Regions from separate parts of the Aquabacterium sp. NJ1 genome, predicted to be linked through region 1. Evidence: predicted binding sites of a transcription regulator. Region 1 holds the regulator's gene; the other holds the start of a gene.
The links. Region 1 encodes HrcA, which represses chaperone genes, less so after heat shock. Its sites were predicted from a motif close to TTAGCACTCNNNNNNNNNGAGTGCTAA; they were not measured.

Region 2: rpoH (RNA polymerase sigma factor RpoH) is a predicted target of HrcA. The motif match lies at 2,283-2,309, and genes of this name have one in related genera.

What each region holds. Positions count from the first base shown of each region.
Region 1 covers NZ_JRKM01000001.1:1,059,263-1,063,316, forward strand. Annotated here, with positions in the region: gene fic (protein adenylyltransferase Fic) at 1-775, shown strand, start outside; gene JY96_RS04550 (NYN domain-containing protein) at 917-1,630, opposite strand; gene hrcA (heat-inducible transcriptional repressor HrcA) at 2,324-3,343, opposite strand; gene JY96_RS04560 (NAD kinase) at 3,436-4,054, shown strand, end outside.
Region 2 covers NZ_JRKM01000001.1:1,535,219-1,539,272, reverse strand. Annotated here, with positions in the region: gene pgi (glucose-6-phosphate isomerase) at 1-601, shown strand, start outside; gene JY96_RS06485 (HAD family phosphatase) at 650-1,294, shown strand; gene rpoH (RNA polymerase sigma factor RpoH) at 1,323-2,249, opposite strand; gene JY96_RS06475 (hypothetical protein) at 3,852-4,054, shown strand, end outside.

The DNA.
Region 1 (4,054 bases):
AGACCGCCCCCTGTGCACCGCCACCGCCGTGGAAATTTGCCGCACCCTCAAGGGTGCAGACATGGACATCCGCCGCACACCAGGCACTCAACTCGCGAACGACCGAACGGGCGAGGTGATCTACACCCCACCAGAGGGCGAGGCACACCTGAGAGACCTGTTGGCCAACTGGGAGCGCTTTCTGCACACCCAGACCGAGCTGGACCCGCTGATCCGCATGGCTGTGGGGCATTACCAGTTCGAAGCCATTCACCCGTTCGTCGACGGCAACGGCCGCACCGGCCGGGTGGTGAACATCCTGTATCTGATCCAGGAAGAGCTGCTCAGCCTGCCCATCCTTTACCTCAGCCGCCACATCATCGCCCACAAGGCCGATTACTACCGCTTGCTGCTGGATGTGACGCAAAAAGAGGCCTGGGAGCCCTGGGTGCTGTTCATGCTCAAAGCTGTTGAAGAAACCTCGCGTTGGACCACGGCCAAGATTGCGGCCATCCGCAAGCTCGCTGACCACACCACCGAGCATGTACGCGCCCACCTGCCCAAGATTTACAGCCGCGAGCTGGTCGATGTGATCTTCGAGCAGCCCTATTGCCGCATCGCCAACCTGGTCGAGAAAGACATCGCCCAACGACAGGCTGCCTCTCGATACCTGAAAGACCTGGTGGAGCTGGGTGTGCTGCGTGAAATGCAGTACGGCAAAGAAAAGCTCTTCATCCACCCCAAACTGATGCAACTGCTGACCCGCGACAGCAATGCCCTCGTGCCTTACGCCTGAGAAGGCTGCCATGAGCACCGCTAACGACAACAAACGCCAACAGCTGATCGACAAGCTGAAAGAGACGTTCCAGATTGACAAGGCCGATCTGGACTTTGACCAAAGCCCCCTTCCTTCCTTTGCTGAATGACCGAACGGCCATCACTTGAGGCGAATGGCAAGGTGGGTGAAGCCAGACACGTCCGTGTTTTCCTTGACCTCAAGATAAGTCTGCTTGCGAACAAGCTCACTCAACTTTGTGCATCCGTAGAGGCGCGTGTCAAACGCCGGATTGTTTTTGGCGATGTGTGAACCCACGGCTGAGAGCGCCCCCCAGCCGCTGTCGCGGGAAATCGCTGCCAAGGCCTGAGTAAAGGCTTCTTTCAGATCTGGAATGTCATCCACCGTCGGCCGACCTTCGGTCGCAGGCGACGCTGATCGCAGTACCTCGAAGTAGATAAACCTGTCGCACGCTGCGCGGAAGGCCTCTGGCGTCTTTTGCTCACCGAGCCCATACACGAGCTTGCCAGCCTCCCGCATGCGGGTAGCCAGGCGTGTGAAATCGCTGTCCGATGACACCAAGCAAAAGCCGTCGACGTTACCGGCATAGAGCAGATCCATGGCATCGATGATCAACGACGCATCGGTGGCGTTTTTGCTCTTGGTGTAGGCGAACTGCTGAATGGGCTGTATCGCATGCCGATGCAACTGATCTTTCCAGCCCACCAGGTTCTGGGTTGTCCAGTCGCCGTAAGCCCGCTTGACCGTGGCGATGCCGAATTTGGCAATCTCTTCCAGCAATGGCTTGATCATGGCTGCCGATGCATTGTCGGCATCGATCAACACGGCAAGCCGGGCGGTGTCGGTGGTGCTCAATTCAATCCCCTATTTGTCCGGCCCTCAGCCTAACCGGGAAGGCGCCCCCCGGGCCACCCGGGTGGGTTGCCGACAACATTCGCCTACCGAGACTGGGACACCCCAGCCCAGGCAGGGCACCACTGAGCCCCACGTGCAACTCGTCAAGCAATCCAGATTGCGTGGAAGCCATAACCTCCAGCCTTCGCCGTCACAACTTGTTGACGCAGGCCTAGGGAACGCGAACGTTGCGCAGCGGCCTGGCCAAGCTTCGCCGGATAGTGCTTGATGCGAATATCAACCAAGGCCACCTGCGTACAGAGCCTGGGGCCGAAAAGCGGGGGAGTGGTAGGCCGTGTTGGACTTGAACCAACGACCAAAGGATTCCGGTTTGTGTCCATTTCTGGACTCCCTGGACTATGCCTTCGCCATGGGCCAAAAGGCCTGAAGGCGGGCGCCGTCTAGTCTCTACACCTTCCCGGTGTTCCGGGCTTGGCTCGGCATTGCCTTGTGCCTTGCGGCCGTCAGGTTTCACCGAATTTGACGCCATTCACGCACCCGGTTTCCCTGGGTGGTGCACAACTTTCGCTATGAGTCCTCTGCTCTAACCAACTGAGCTAACGGCCCACTCGGCGGCGATTCTACCTTGAGCCAGCACGCCCGAGACCGTTGCGCCCCGCCCGTTCACAGCGCGCAGCCAGCCCCAGTCAAAACTTATTTCTGACTCAGCACATTGGTCACCAACCGGGAGGTGATGTCCACAATCTCGATCATGCGGTCGTAGGCCATGCGGGTGGGGCCGATGACGCCCAGCGTGCCGACCACCTGGCCGTTGATCTCATAAGGCGCCGACACGACGGACAGCTCCTCGAAGGGCACGATCTGGCTTTCGCCGCCAATGTAGATGCGCACGCCCTCGGCCCGGCTGGAGCCGTCGAGCAGGCGCATGAGCTGGGTCTTTTGCTCGAACAGGTCGAACATGCGGCGCAGCGAACCCAGGTCGTTGGAGAAGTCCTGCACGGTCAGCAGGTTGCGCTCGCCGGACACGACCAGTTGGTCCGAGTTCTCGGCCATGACCTCGCCGCCGGCCTGCACGGCCTGCTGCATCAAAGTGGCGATGTCGCTGCGCAGCTGGTCCACCTCGCGCTTGAGGCGTTCGCGCATTTCATCGATGCTCAAGCCCGAGTAATGCGCGTTGAGGATGTTGCTGGCCTCCACCAGTTGGGACTGGCTGTAGTCCTGCGCGGTGAAAATGACGCGGTTCTGCACGTCACCATCGGGCGCCACCAGGATCACCAGCACGCGCTTGTCACCCAGGCGCAGGAATTCGATGTGCTGGAACATGGACGCCTTGCGCGGCGCCGTGACCACGCCCACGAACTGCGACAGGCTGGAGAGCATCTGCGCGGCACTGGCGATCACGCGCTGGGGCTGGTCGGGCTGGAGCTGGTCGCGCGCCTCGGCACCCAGGGTATCCAGGGTCACGGGGCGCGACGTGAGCATGGTGTCCACGAACAGGCGGTAGCCCTTGGGCGTGGGCACGCGGCCGGCCGAGGTGTGCGGGCTGACGATCAGGCCCAACTCTTCCAGATCGGCCATCACGTTTCGGATGGTGGCAGCGGACAGGTCCAGGCCCGAGGCGCGCGAAAGCGTACGCGAGCCGACGGGTTGACCGTCGGCGATGTACCGCTCAACCAGCGCTTTCAACAGAATCTTGGCTCGATCATCCAGCATGTCTGGGCATTTTAGTTTGAGCTGTCAAACCTGCCAGCCCCACTCTAGGGGCCCGTCCTTTTTTGACACCCTCGTGTGGTGTAATTCCTCGCATGTCGAGTCTGCCATCTTGTCGTTTCCGCCACGCCGCCCTCGTCGGCAAATACCAGGCCCGCGGCATCCGCCCGGTGCTGGAGGACGTGGCCCATATCCTGGCGCGCGCCGGGCTCGACGTGTCGCTGGAGCGTGAAACGGCCCAGAACACCGGCATGACGGAATACCCGCCCCTGACGATCAAGGAAATTGGCAAGCAATGTGACCTGGCCGTGGTGCTGGGTGGCGACGGCACCATGCTGGCCATCGCGCGCGAGCTGGCGCCGTTCAACATCCCGCTGATCGGCATCAACCAGGGCCGCCTGGGTTTCATCACCGACATCCAGCTGAAAGACATCGCCACCGCCCTGCCCTCGATCCTGGCCGGTCAATATGAAGAAGAGCAGCGCGCCATGCTGGAAGGCGCCGTGCTGCGCCCGATGCGCGGCGCCGGCTTTGAAACCATCTACGACGGCTACGCCATCAACGAGGTGGTGGTGAGCCGTGGCGCCACGGCCAGCATGGTCGAGCTGCGCGCAGAGATCGACGGCCAGTTCGTGGCCAACTACCGCGCCGACGGCCTGATCGTGGCCTCGCCCACGGGCTCGACGGCTTACGCCTTGTCGGCCGGCGGCCCGA
Region 2 (4,054 bases), 480 kb from region 1:
TGGCAAGCGGGTGGACGCCCAGGGCGCGCCGCTGCCGTTTGGCACCAGCGACGTGCTGTGGGGCGAGGCCGGCACGAACGGCCAGCACGCCTTTTTCCAGATGCTGCACCAGGGCACCGACGTCGTCCCGGTCGAGTTCCTGCTGGTGCGTCAGCCCAGTTACCGCGCACCGGGCAGCATGACGCCGGCCTTGCGCGCCTTGCTGGACCAGCAGCACCACATGCTGCTGGCCAATGGCCTGGCCCAGGCGCAGGCGCTGATGTGGGGCAAGACAGCCGAGGAAGCCTTGGGTGAGGCCGTGCCCACGGCGGCGCCTGACATGCCCGCCGAAGCCATCGCCAAACACCGCACCTTCCCGGGCAACCGCCCGAGCCTGACGCTGTTGATGGACGAGGTGACGCCCCGTTCGCTGGGCGCCCTGGTGGTCCTGTACGAGCACCGCACCTTTGTGAGCGGCGCCCTGTGGGGCATCAACTCATTCGACCAGTGGGGCGTGGAGCTGGGCAAGGCCTTGTGCAAGGACTTGCTGCCGCGTCTGTGCTCGGGCGACACGGCCGGGCTGGATGCCGCGACAGCAGCCATGATCGCGCGCTTGCGCTGACTGGCGCCTCTCCCAGCCCTCTCGCTTCAGCCTTTGAAAGATCCCGCCATGGCGCAAGACAAAGTCCCACCGCAAGCCGTGGTGTTTGATTTCGGTGGGGTGCTGTTCAACTGGCAGCCGACCCGCCTGATCCAGTCGGTGCTGCCCCACCTGGCACGTGATGACGAACAGGCGCTGGGCCTGGCTGCCGACGTGTTCCAGTCCTTCGTGCCGGGCAGTGACTGGTCCGAGTTCGACCGTGGTGCGCTCACCTGGGATCAAACCCGGGACCGGATCGCCGAGCGCACCGGCCTGGCAGCGCAGGACGTGCACAGTCTGATGGCCGCCATCCCGCCGCACCTGGCACCCATGGCCGACACCGTGGCCTGGCTGCATGAGCTGGCCGAATCCGGCATGCCGCTGTACTTCCTGTCGAACATGCCGCGGCCCTACGCCGAGTTCCTGCAGCGCGAGCACGCCTTCCTGGATCGATTCATTTCCGGCGTTTTCTCGTGTGATGTCAGCCAGATCAAACCCAATGCCGACATCTTCCATACGGCAGCGGACAAATTCGGCGTGGCGCCCGAGCGCACCGTCTTCATTGACGATAACGTGCACAACATCAAAACGGCCCGCTCACTGGGGTGGCGGGCCGTTCAATTTCAGGATGCGGCACAGTGCCGCGCCGAACTGGCGGAGCTGGGCTGGTTGTGAACCCCAGACCGGGCCTGTGAGGCCTTGATCAGGCGTCAACCGTCTCGCTCAGGGCCTTGCGCATCTTCTTCATGGCGGCCACTTCGATCTGGCGGATGCGTTCGGCGCTGACGCCGTAGACCGCGGCCAGGTCGTGCAGGGTCATGCCGCCGGAGCCGTCGTCATTGACCTTGAGCCAGCGTTCTTCCACGATGCGGCGACTGCGTTCGTCCAGCTGGTCCAGCGCCATGCTGATGCCATCGCTGGCCAGCCAGTCACGGCGGTGCGATTCGATCACGCGGGTGGGCTCGTGCACCTCGTCGGCCAGGTAGGTCAGAGGGGACACAACGCCTTCGTGCTCCTCGTCAGAAGGGGCTTCCAGGGCCACATCGCCACCGGCCATGCGCGTTTCCATCTCGATGACATCCTCGGGGCGCACATCCAGCTCCTGGGCAACGCGGTGGATTTCCGCTTCGCTCAGGCCGGCACGGCCCACGTGGTCGTTGCCGTCTTCGCCCTTGAACTGGTGCTTCATCGAGCGCAGGTTGAAGAACAGCTTGCGCTGGGCCTTGGTCGTGGCGACCTTGACCATGCGCCAGTTCTTGAGGATGTATTCGTGGATTTCGGCCTTGATCCAGTGCATGGCGTAGCTCACCAGGCGCACGCCCTGATCGGGGTCGAAGCGCTTGACGGCTTTCATCAGGCCAACGTTGCCTTCCTGGATCAGATCGCCCTGCGGCAGGCCGTAGCCCATGTACTGGCGCGAGATGGACACCACCAGGCGCAGGTGGGACAGCACCAGGCGCGAGGCCGCCTGCAGATCCTGCTGGTCACGCAGACGCCGGGCCAGCGCCTGCTCCTCCGAGGCCTCCAGCATGGGGATGGCCTGCACCGAACGGATATAGGCGTCCAGGTTGCCCAGCGAGGGCACCACACTCCAGGGGTCACGGGTAGCGATGGCAGTGGTCAAGGTCATGGTGGTCCTTTCGTGCATCCTTCTCAGAACATATTAGCACTCTTGCTCAGAGAGTGCTAAGACCGAAAAGTTCCGGTGGTTTTGAGGTTTTTTGGGGGCTGGAGGCTGCATCAACCTTCACAGGTACTTGTGTCGAACGCCGTTCATTCTTGAACTTTTGTTCATTCATTCTTGAACTTTCTGGCGTTTCCCTAGGGACACTCTGCTTTTGAAGGGCGGAGCAGGCTATTGGTACGACATAAAAAATTACGCCCTTATGGCACGCATACGGCGTTCATAGTGTGAAACTGCTGAAACGGCCTACTTGGCTCGCCGCTCTCGGCTAGTGAATTCGGAGAGTGTGTGATGGTGGTGAGCGCTGCGGGATGAGCGCTCCCCTTCCTGGGGCCTGGTGTTGCCGCCCCACAAGCCAGAGACATCGCTTCGCGCTGAGAAGCGCTGCAGGTTTCACTTTGGACGGACCTTTACTAACGCCGCGAGCGAGCAAGGTGCTTTGGATCACTCCATCGGCTGACGACGTTCGAACGACCGATGCTAGGTGCTAAGCGGTCGCGCGAGCTCCGATTGTTGGCAACGTCGGATGCATTTGTCCCCCTGTCGTTGGGGTTTTTGGCCGTGAACCTCTCACCTCAGCCTCAAGCAGGTCTCAGCAACTAGATCAATCTCGGCTACAGGCTGGGTGCGGTCTTTTGGCAGAGGCTCAACGAGCGACAGCTACCGACCCAATTAGCGACATGCATGGCCTCGACTTCGTCGCCCTCAAGCCGTCGGTCAAGCCTTGGCGACACACCCGAAGGTACACGCACCGGCGGCGAGGTACCGCGTGTGTGGGCCGAGGTCGAGGAAGGTTTGTTGTGCATGAATAACGGGCACAAAAGTTGGCTCGACGATCAAACACTTGGCTCCAAAGGTTGTTGCAACTTGGAGTCGGCTAAAAGATCATGCAGATGCGCGGCAGTCAACAGGCATAGCACCTCTAAGCCAAGGGTCCGCTCATCTCGATGAGTATTTTGATTGCCGCGCACCCCACCATGCTGGCGCGTGGCCGTACAGGCTCGTCAACGCGCAATAGGGTCCACGCCACCGGTTCGAGGTACGCGCAAGTCTGAGAAGTGATCGCGGACTGGATTGGCTTTCAACCCCGGTGCCCCATCAGGCGCGAGCATGAAGCGCTTCGTCGAGTCAACACAGCTTTGCCCACGCGCTTGCGCCGAAAGCTGCCGTACTCGCGCAGCCCGCCCACCCCGTCTGCAGTCCCGACTGCGCGAAGTCGCCGTTGCCTTCTCTTGCTGGCCCTTGCGACCCCGAGTCAGGCTGGTGTGCTGCCGTATCCAAAAGGCGACTGTCTCGTCAGGTAATGACTTTGGCTTCTATTGCGTTGCTGATTGGCGGAGCCGGGATAAATCATCTTCGTTTCCCGGTTTGGTCGTACTCCGCCGTATCGGGTTTTCTGGAGCGGGCTTTTTCGGCCGGTCCTCTCGGTCGTGGCCACAGGCCAAGATCTTCGGTGGGTCCGGTTGTGCAGGACTGAATGACCGCAACCTCATCGGTCGCGGCATCCCCGCTCCATCTTCTGGCATAGAGGCAATCTTGGAGACATTGATGCACAAGAAGTTGAGCCGTATAGCTACCGCTCTCGTACTCGCACTTTCCTCGAACTGGGCGCACGCCGATCAACGCGTGCCCGATGGGAATTTCAGGTTGTCGGGCTTCGGGACGGTCGCCGTATCCCGCACGACGGTCGATGACGCGATGTTCAACTACCCCGGCCAAGGCGGGGGGGCAACTCGTCACGCCAGCCTGAA